3 regions of the Janthinobacterium sp. GMG1 genome follow, and region 1 is predicted to be linked to each of the others. Evidence: predicted binding sites of a transcription regulator. Region 1 holds the regulator's gene; each other region holds the start of a gene.
The links. The regulator NrdR, encoded in region 1, represses ribonucleotide reductase genes. The targets are predictions, from matches to a motif close to CACNANATNTNGTG.
Positions count from the first base shown of each region.

Region 1 (3,273 bases):
TGCGCAGCATAATGCTCGTCTGCACCAGCTGCCGCAGCCTGGAGCGCGTCGCGGCGGGCAAGGACGCGCGCGCGATGCGCACGCCCGTGTCGCCGGCGCCGTGCGCCTCGGCATATGCCTGGCCAAACAGGTCGAACTGCGCCGGTCCCAGTTCCACCATCTTGTCCGCCTGGCCCGCCTCGCCATGCAACAGCAAGGCCACGCGCACGCTGGCCACGCGCTTCCAGTGCGTGCGCCGTTGAAAATCGCGCTGGCGCGCGGCCGCATCCGCACCCGCCAGCACCAGCGCCGCATCGTCAGCGTCGAGCGCGCTGGCGTTGACATAGCGGTTCGCCACGCCATCGGGCGGCGTATCCGTGTCGAGGCCATACAGCACCTGGAAGCCGTCGATGCCTCGGATGATGGCGTCCGCGCCCCAGCCGTTCGCGCCACGGTATTTGCAGCGCAGCTCGCCATCGCCATCGGCGCCCTGCGCTACATAGAAAATGCTCCAGCCCCGCTGCGCCTCCGTTTGCGCGGCGCCCACGCCAAAGCCGCCGCAATTGAGGACGGATCCGTCTCCGCCCTCAATTGCGCCGGCGCCGTAATAGCGCAGGGCCAGCACGTCGCTGCCATGCAGGACATCGGGCAGCGCGCCGCTGATGCCTTCGCTGTTCTTGCCCAGGCTGCGCGCGTCGAGCCCGGCGACATTGGCGCTGTCATCATCGGCATGGGCGACGGGCGCGGCGCTGCTGTCCCAGTTCACGTACGCCGTCTGGCGCACGGCGCGGGCGATGGCGTCGAGCGCATAGCGGCCGTTGTCGTCCAGGCGCGCGCTGGCGGACTGGTCGCCATAACTGCCGCTGGCCGCCAGCAACACGCTACTGGCGGCCAGCATCAGCAGCGCACCGAGCGACAGGGCCACCAGCAATTCGACCAGGCTCATGCCGCGACGCCGGCTCCACGCTGCAAACACGCAGTTCATGCGCCGCCTCCGCCCAGCTGGAATGCCAGCCTGGGCAGCGACTCGCCCGACGCATTCTCGGCGGGCGAGCCATCGGGCAAGCGGGCGCGCCAGCCCAGCTTGATGACGATGGGCGCACCCTTGCCGCCGCTGCACGCCCAGTGCAAGCCTTGGGCGGCGGCATCCCACGCGGAAGTGTCGCGGCAGATGCGCAGGCGCGCGCTGGGCAAGGCCGCATGCAGCCCTTGCTTCCATTCGGCGATGTCGAATTGCGCCAGCTCGGCCGCGCTGCAGGCGGTGGCGCCAAAACAGTCCGGCGCACCGCCGCCCGCTTCGGCGTCGTCCGCCGCCGCGTAGGCCACGTTCAGGTAGGGATTGGCCGTATCCGGACCATGCATGAGCACGCTGTTCGCGCGCATGCGCTCGGCCATGCCGGCGGCCAGTTGCACGCCCGCCGACAACAGCGCCGACTCATGGCGCGCGCGCAGGGAGTTCAGTTGCAGGATGCTGGCACCGAGCAGGCCCAGCGCCAACAGCAGCAGCGACACCAACACCTCGATGAGGCTGCTGCCACCGGCAGGAAACATAGTGCGACCGCCCTTGCCCATGCGCTACTCCCTTTCGCAGAAAGAGTCGCAAGAACAGGCGGCCCAGATACAAGATAGGCGCGCGCAAAAAGCTGGATCTGCGCTAGCGCAAACAGTACGGTGATAAGGTGAGAAGAACAGCGCTGGTATTGATCAGGCCGCTTGCCAGGCGCGCGCTGGCGTGGTGAAAACGGGGCACATGAGCGGCCCCGTTGTCGGCAAAGTGAACGTCAGAGTGCGTCAGGGCTTGCGCGCCTGCCCCACTTCGGCAATCGCATCCTGGAATTCGGCCAGGTCTTCGAAATTTTTATACACCGAGGCGAAGCGGATGTAGGCGATCTTGTCGAGGCGCTTCAGTTCCTGCATGACGAGTTCGCCGATATAGCCGGAATCGACTTCGCGCAAGCCGCTGGTCAGCAGTTTTTCCTGGATGGATGCGATGGCCGTATCCACAGAGGCGGCCGCGACGGGACGCTTGCGCAAGGCCAGCATTAAACTGCCGCGCAACTTATCCGCAGCGAACTCCGTCCGGCTGCCATTCTTTTTGACGACGGCCGGCATGATAAGTTCAATGCGCTCGTACGTGGTAAACCGCTTGTCGCATTTGCCGCAGCGGCGGCGGCGCCGAATGGCATCCCCTTCCTCCGATACGCGCGTATCGAGAACCTGGGTGTCGCCGTGCTGGCAAAATGGACATTTCATGGGCTGGCTACAACTTTATAGTAATAATTACGGGAAATCGCCGCCCTTGTACAAAGGGCGCCCGAATCACTCCGGGCGCCCTTGGGCACGAAGGAATGTGTCATACAGAATCTTACTCCGTATGACACATTCTGGACAAATAATTATGCTGCGTACACAGGGTGCGCGTCGGCCAGGACTTTCACGGCCGCTTTGACGCGCTCGATGGTGGCGGCGTCATGCGGATTGTCCAGCACGTCGGCGATCAGGTTGCCCACTTCTTCCGCTTGCGCTTCCTTGAAACCGCGCGTCGTCATCGCCGGGCTGCCCAGGCGGATGCCCGAGGTGACGAATGGTTTTTGCGGGTCGTTCGGGATGCCGTTCTTGTTGCAGGTGATGTGCGCGGAACCGAGGATGGCTTCGGCTTCCTTGCCCGTCAGGTTCTTGGCGCGCAGGTCGACCAGCATGACGTGCGATTCGGTGCCGCCGGAAACAATGCGCAGGCCGCGCTTGATCAGGGTTTTCGCCAGCACGTCGGCGTTCTTGATCACTTGCTTCTGGTATTCGACGAACTCAGGACTCAGCGCTTCCTTGAAGGCGACAGCCTTGCCGGCGATCACGTGCATCAGCGGGCCGCCCTGGATGCCAGGGAAGATGGCCGAGTTGATGGCTTTTTCGTGTTCGGCCTTCATCAGGATGATACCGCCGCGCGGGCCGCGCAACGATTTGTGCGTGGTCGAGGTGACGAAGTCGGCGAACGGCACCGGGTTCGGGTACAGGCCGGCGGCGATCAGGCCGGCGTAGTGGGCCATGTCGACCATGAAGTAGGCGCCAACTTCCTTGGCAATCTTGCCGAAGCGTTCAAAGTCGATCTTTTTCGAGAACGCGGAGGCGCCGGCGATGATCAGTTTTGGCTTGCGTTCGCGGGCCAGGCGTTCCATCGCCTCGTAGTCGATGTCTTCTTCCGCCGTCAAACCGTAGGAGACGACGTCAAACCATTTGCCGGACATGTTCAGCGGCATGCCGTGGGTCAGGTGGCCGCCTTCGGCCAGCGACATACCC
Region 1 is NZ_JAXQNT010000014.1:83,115-86,387, reverse strand. Features, by position in the region: gene SJI03_RS26170 (PilW family protein) at 1-964, opposite strand, end outside; gene pilV (type IV pilus modification protein PilV) at 961-1,551, opposite strand; gene nrdR (transcriptional regulator NrdR) at 1,771-2,232, opposite strand; gene glyA (serine hydroxymethyltransferase) at 2,376-3,273, opposite strand, start outside.

Region 2 (3,273 bases), on a different contig from region 1:
GACGTGCGACTGCGGGCTGCGGATGTTGCAAGGATCCTTGAACGTGATCCATGGGTGGCCCGTTTCAAACAGCATCGACAGCATCTTGCGCCACAGGTCCAGCGCGGCGATCTTCTTGAAGACGCGGATTTCGCCGGCGGCAGCCTTGGCTTCGTAGCCCAGGTAAGCCTGTTCGAAGGCCTTGCCGACCTTGTCGTGCAGGTCTGGCGTGTCCGACGGCGAGAACAGGGTCCAATCGCCTTTTTCCATGACGCGCTTCATGAACATGTCGGGAATCCAGTTCGCCGTGTTCATGTCGTGCGTGCGGCGGCGGTCGTCGCCCGTGTTCTTGCGCAGGTCGAGGAATTCCTCGATATCCATGTGCCAGGTTTCCAGGTAGGCGCAGACGGCGCCCTTGCGCTTGCCGCCCTGGTTGACCGCCACGGCCGTGTCATTGACTACTTTCAGGAACGGCACCACGCCTTGCGACTTGCCGTTGGTACCCTTGATGTGGGCGCCCAGGGCGCGCACTGGCGTCCAGTCGTTACCCAGGCCGCCGGCGAACTTGGCCAGCAGCGCGTTGTCCTTGATGGCGTCGTAGATGCCTTCCAGGTCATCCGAGACGGTGCTCAGGTAGCACGACGACAGCTGCGAACGCAGGGTGCCCGAGTTGAACAGGGTCGGGGTCGAGCTCATGAAGTCGAACGAGGACAGCAGGCTGTAGAACTCGATGGCGCGCGCTTCGCGGTCCGCTTCATTCAGCGCCAGGCCCATGGCCACGCGCATGTAGAACGCCTGCGGCATTTCGATGCGCACGTCCTGGATGTGCAGGAAGTAGCGGTCATACAGGGTTTGCAGGCCGATGTAGCCGAACTGCAAGTCGCGGTCGGCGACGATGGCTTTTGCCAGACGCTCCAGGTCGAAACTGGCGAGTACCGGGTTCAGCAGCTCGGCGGCGATGCCCTTGGCGATGTATTGCGGGAAATACGTCAGGTATTCGGCGGCAGCGGCCGCTTGCGGCACTTCCTTGCCGAACACTTCCTTGCGCACCGTGTGCAGCAGGATGCGGGCCGTGACCTGGCTGTAGGCCGGGTCTTTTTCCATCAGCGCGCGCGCCGCCAGGATGGCCGACTTGTGCAGCTCTTCGACAGGCACGCCGTCGTACAGGTTTTTCACGGTTTCAGCGAGGATGGCGTCGGCATCGACGTGCTTTTCCAGGCCGGCGCAGGCGGCGTTGATCAGGTCGCGCACTTCCTGCATGTCCAGCAGGCGGCGCACGCCGTTATCCAGCACGTTCAATTGTGGTGCGGAAACTTGCGCGGAAGCGCCCTGCGCTTCCTTCTGCAGCCGACGCTCTTCCATGTGCTTGGCGCGGTACAGCACGTAGGCACGCGCCACGTCGTGCTCACCCGAACGCATCAGCGACAGTTCCACCTGGTCTTGCACGTCTTCGATATGGAAGGTGCCGCCGCCCGGATGGCGGCGCACCAGCGCGGCGACCACGCCGTCGGTCAGTTGTTCCACCAGTTCGCGGATGCGTGCCGAGGCTGCGCCCTGGCCGCCGTTAACGGCCAAAAACGCCTTGGTCATGGCGATGGCGATCTTCGAAGGCTCAAATGCCACCACCGCGCCGTTGCGGCGGATGATGCGATAGTCGCCCAATGCCGCGCCCGTGCTCGCTACGCTGTTGGCCGCGCCTGGCGCTGGCGATACTGGCGTTGGATGGATGGAAATATCTTGTGGTGATTGCATTGAAGCTCCCGTTGTCAGCTAAAGTCAGCCTGCAGTTTTGCTGCCGCGTGTGTTGTTGAATAGAACGCCCGATGGTCAGGGTTTCTTCAGGTATTTGTTGCTAAATAGTAAATTTATAATGCATAAAACAGGTCAGTATCCATCTCGCCACACCGCACTGCCCGGCTGGCGCAAAACACGATCAAGGGTGATAAACCGCCAGTTCCAGTGCTTTATCAGCAATCCGGGTAGCTTTGACAATAATTCTGAAAACGTCTGTGATGGCACTACATATAGTCTTTACATCCAACTTCTGCACTAATTGTAGTGCCCATCGGAGGGGGATGCAATAGTTTTCCGGCATCCGCGGGCGTAATTTTTTGTATTTTCATATACGATTTCGGTTGACTTTTCAGGGCATGGATGGGAAGCCCAATCCCCGCGAAGTAAGCGCTAACGCAGGCTGCCCGCACAGAATTTCCAGCCAGCACTCTTGGTAAAAATACCAGTCGAAAAACGGCCCCGGATCCGTCTTCCTTCCCGGCGCAATATGCTCGTGACCGCGCACCTGGGACAGTCCGTAGCGCGCCACCAGTGCCGCCGTCAGCGCCGCCAGCACATGATATTGCCGCCGCTGGAAGGGCACATCGTCCGCGCCTTCCATTTCGATACCGATGGAATAGCCATTGCACTGCGGGCGTCCCTCGAAGGTGGACGCGCCCGCATGCCAGGCACGTTGATCAGTAGAAACATATTGCAACAGCGCACCATCGCGCCGCACAAAAAAGTGCGCCGACACCTGCAAGCCACGCAGGTCGGCGAAAGAAGGATCGGCATTATAATCTACCCGGCCCGTAAACAAGTCCGACACATGCGGTCCGCCAAAGTGGCCACCCGGCAAACTGATGTTATGGATCACCAGCAAATCGACATGCACCCCGTCCGGGCGCGCATCGTGGTACGGCGAGTCATAGCGCAACGCGCCGTCGCACCAGCCGTCTTCATCTATCATCCATGCGCTCATCAAATAGGGCTTCCTGTATCGTCAATTTCTGCATGCGGTAACGCAACTGGCGCACGCTCAGGCCCAGCTGGCGTGCCGCCCGCGCACGGTGGTAGCGCGCCTGCACCAGCGCCAGCATGATCATGTCGCGCTCGGCCTGGCGCAAATACATGTCCAGCGGCAAGGCCGGGGCCACGCCATGCGCCGCCATGCCGGGCAGGCACAGTTGCCGTTCCGGCAAGGCCGGCGTTGCTGGTGCCGCCCGCAAGGGTATGCTGCCCGCCGCGGAGGGCAAGGCCAGCCCGTCGAGCGCAATCACGCCGCCGTCGGCAAAGGCCAGCGCCCGCTCCAGCAGGTTTTCCAGTTCCCGCACATTGCCGGGAAACGCATACGCGCCCAAGGCCGCCAGCACCGGCGGCGCCAGACTCACGGCCCGGCGTGGCGACAGGCGCGCCAGGATCACCTCACATAATACCTGCAGATCGCCGCGCCGCTCGCGCAGCGGCGGCAGCGCCAGCTCGATCACATGCAGGCGGTAAAACAGGTCTTGGCGAAACGTG
Region 2 is NZ_JAXQNT010000001.1:509,974-513,246, reverse strand. Features, by position in the region: gene SJI03_RS02360 (ribonucleoside-diphosphate reductase subunit alpha) at 1-1,731, opposite strand, end outside; gene ampD (1,6-anhydro-N-acetylmuramyl-L-alanine amidase AmpD) at 2,123-2,734, opposite strand; gene SJI03_RS02350 (sigma-54 dependent transcriptional regulator) at 2,712-3,273, opposite strand, start outside.
Region 2: a site for NrdR is predicted at 1,996-2,009, ahead of SJI03_RS02360 (ribonucleoside-diphosphate reductase subunit alpha). Genes of this name have one in related genera too.

Region 3 (3,273 bases), on a different contig from region 1:
ACTCAGCCATGGCAGGCGGGCTGGCCCACGCGGGCGCTCGCTTCCGTAAAATACTGGCGCTCGTGGAATTCTCCCTGCTTGCCGATGTTGAACGAGGCGACGGGGCGGTGGTAGCCCATCACGCGCGTCCAGATTTCGCAGCGCTGGCGTTCGGTGTCGAGCAGGGTGATGGCGGGAGTGAAGTCGGGACGTGCGTTCATGGCGTTTCCTTGAGTGGGTGAGCGAAATCGGACTGCTTGCGGGCGATCAGTTCCGCGTCGCAGGTGGGACAGAATTCATGTTTGCCGGCCAGGTAGCCGTGGCGCGGGCAGATGGAAAACGTGGGCGTGACGGTAATGTAGGGCAGCGAAAAGCGGCTCAGGGCGCGTTTTACCAGCTCGCGGCACGCGCTCGCATCCGACAGCGCTTCCGTCATGTACAGGTGCAGCACCGTGCCGCCCGTATACTTGCGCTGCAGCGCGTCCTGTAATTCCAGCGCCTCGAACGGGTCGTCCGTGTGGCCGACGGGCAGCTGCGACGAATTCGTGTAGTACGGGTTGTCGCTTGTTCCCGCCTGCAGGATGGCGGGATAGCGCTTGCGGTCTTCGCGGGCGAAGCGGTACGTCGTGCCTTCGGCCGGCGTCGCTTCCAGGTTGTACATATGGCCCGTCTCTTCCTGGAAGGCCACCATGCGGGCGCGCACGTGGTCGAGCAGACGTATCGCCAGCGCATGGCCTTCGGCGGACGTGATGTCGTAAGCGTCGCCGCTGAAATTGCGGATCATCTCGTTGATGCCGTTCACGCCCAGGGTGGAAAAGTGATTGCGCAGGGTGCCCAGGTAGCGTTTCGTGTACGGGAACAGGCCTTGCTGCATCAGTTCCTCGATGGTGCGGCGCTTGATTTCCAGGCTGGTCTTGCCCAGTTCCAGCAGGCGGTCCAGGTCGGCCAGCAACGCTGGCTCGTCGCCGCGCCACAAGTGGCCCAGGCGCGCGCAGTTGATCGTCACCACGCCCAGGGAACCGGTCTGCTCGGCGGAACCGAACAGGCCATTGCCCCTTTTGAGCAGTTCGCGCAAGTCCAGCTGCAAGCGGCAGCACATGGAGCGGATCATGTTCGGCTTGAGTTCCGAATTGATGAAGTTCTGGAAGTAGGGCAGGCCGTAGCGGGCCGTCATCTCGAACAGGCGTTCCGCGTTTTCGCTATGCCAGTCGAAATCCTCGGTGATGTTATAGGTGGGGATGGGGAAGGTAAACACGCGTCCCTTGGCGTCGCCCGCCATCATGATCTCGATGTAGGCGCGGTTGATCATGTCCATCTCCGCCTGCAGCTCGCCATAGCTGAAGTCCATCTCCTGGCCGGCGATGACGGGAATCTGTTCGCGCAGGTCGTCCGGGCAGACCCAGTCGAACGTGAGGTTGGTGAATGGCGTTTGCGTGCCCCAGCGCGATGGCACGTTGAGGTTGAAGATCAGCTCCTGCATGTACTGGCGCACGTCTTCGTAGCGCAGGCTGTCCTTGCGGATGTAGGGCGCCATGTAGGTGTCGAAGGAGCTGAACGCCTGCGCGCCGGCCCACTCGTTTTGCAGGGTGCCGAGGAAATTGACGATCTGGCCGATGGCGCTCGACATGTGTTTCGGCGGGCCCGATTCGATCTTGCCCGGCACGCCATTCAAGCCTTCGTGCAGCAGGGTGCGCAGCGACCAGCCGGCGCAATAGCCGGCCAGCATGTCGAGGTCGTGGATGTGCAGCGCCGCTTCGCGGTGCGCCGCGCCCACTTCCGGCGGATACACCTGGTCCAGCCAGTAGTTGGCGATGACCTTGCCCGACACGTTGAGTATCAGGCCACCCAGCGAGTAGCCCTGGTTGGCATTGGCGTTGACACGCCAGTCGCGCCGGTCCAGGTATTCATTGATGGACGCGGCGACATCGACCTGGCCGCGTGTGGGGGAAACTGCATTTGTCGTCATGAAACCTCCAATAAACACAACATGCGGTGTTTTTATGGAGATTAATCACTAAATATAGTGGCGTCAAAGGGTGCGTGCAGTTGCGTGACGAATCCTTGATGCAGGTGAAAAAACCACCTCAACCGGTTTTGTTCCAGCGCGTTTCGCGCAGGATCAGCCAGCTCGCGCAAAAGAACGCGACGCCGCAGGCGGCGATGCTGGCGACGGAGGCGGGCAGCACGTGCGCCCAGATTTCCAGCGGCGAGTAGGTGCTCCAGCTGGCCACGCGTGCGTCGAACGTCACGTAGTTCGCCAGCAGCCAGTAGACGGCCAGCAGGCCCGTGCAGATGGCGGCCTGACGCAGCAGCGGCAGTTGGCGGCGCGCGAACACGGCCAGCAGGAACAGCAGCAGCACGCCCGGATACGCGCCCAGTACTTCCGGCGACAGGACGGAGATGGTCTCTGCGTCATAGCCATCGGCCGGGCCGGCCCACTGCACTTGCAGCGCGGTGAGGAACAGGGTGAGCAGGAAAATCAGCAGCGGTTTGCGGGTCATGGCGGGCAATCGAAGAGGGAGAAAAGTGGGGCATTTTACAGCCAGGTCAAGCAAGTTGAACGCGCGCCAGCCATGCATGCATTCCTTCACCTGCGTCAAGGACTGGGCGGCATGGGCGGGGCTATAGTCTGCACCCTGAGCCGATACAGGACTGTGAATATCATGATGCTTGATTCAACCACCGCCACCCGCGTGGCCGGACCGCTGGAACTGGTCTGCCCCGCCGGCAGCCTGCCTGCCTTGAAAGCGGCCGTCGACAATGGCGCCGACACCGTCTACCTGGGCTTTCGCGATGCCACCAATGCGCGCAATTTCGCCGGCCTCAATTTCGACGAGAAGGCCATCGCCGAGGGCGTGCGCTACGCCCATCAATATGGACGCAAGGTGCTGCTGGCGCTGAACACCTATCCGCAGCCGCACAACTGGGCCGTGTGGCGCAGCGCCATCGACCGCGCCGCGCAAGCCGGCATCGACGCCATGATCGTGGCCGATCCTGGCCTGATGGCGTATGCGGCCCAGCACCACCCGCAGCTGCGCCTGCACCTGTCCGTGCAGGGCTCGGCCACCAACTACGAAGCCATCAATTTTTACCATGAACACTTCGGCATCGCCCGCGCCGTGCTGCCGCGCGTGCTGTCGATGGCGCAGGTCGAGCAATTGATCGCCAAGACGGAAGTCGAGATCGAGGTTTTCGGCTTCGGCAGCCTGTGCGTGATGGTCGAAGGGCGCTGCGCGCTGTCGTCGTATGCGACGGGCGAGGCGCCGAACACGCACGGCGTGTGCTCGCCGGCGA
Region 3 is NZ_JAXQNT010000009.1:136,579-139,851, reverse strand. Features, by position in the region: gene SJI03_RS22200 (anaerobic ribonucleoside-triphosphate reductase activating protein) at 1-10, opposite strand, end outside; gene nrdD (anaerobic ribonucleoside-triphosphate reductase) at 3-200, opposite strand; gene SJI03_RS22190 (ribonucleoside triphosphate reductase) at 197-1,945, opposite strand; gene SJI03_RS22185 (hypothetical protein) at 2,064-2,480, opposite strand; gene ubiU (ubiquinone anaerobic biosynthesis protein UbiU) at 2,643-3,273, shown strand, end outside.
Region 3: a site for NrdR is predicted at 1,992-2,005, ahead of SJI03_RS22190 (ribonucleoside triphosphate reductase). Genes of this name have one in related genera too.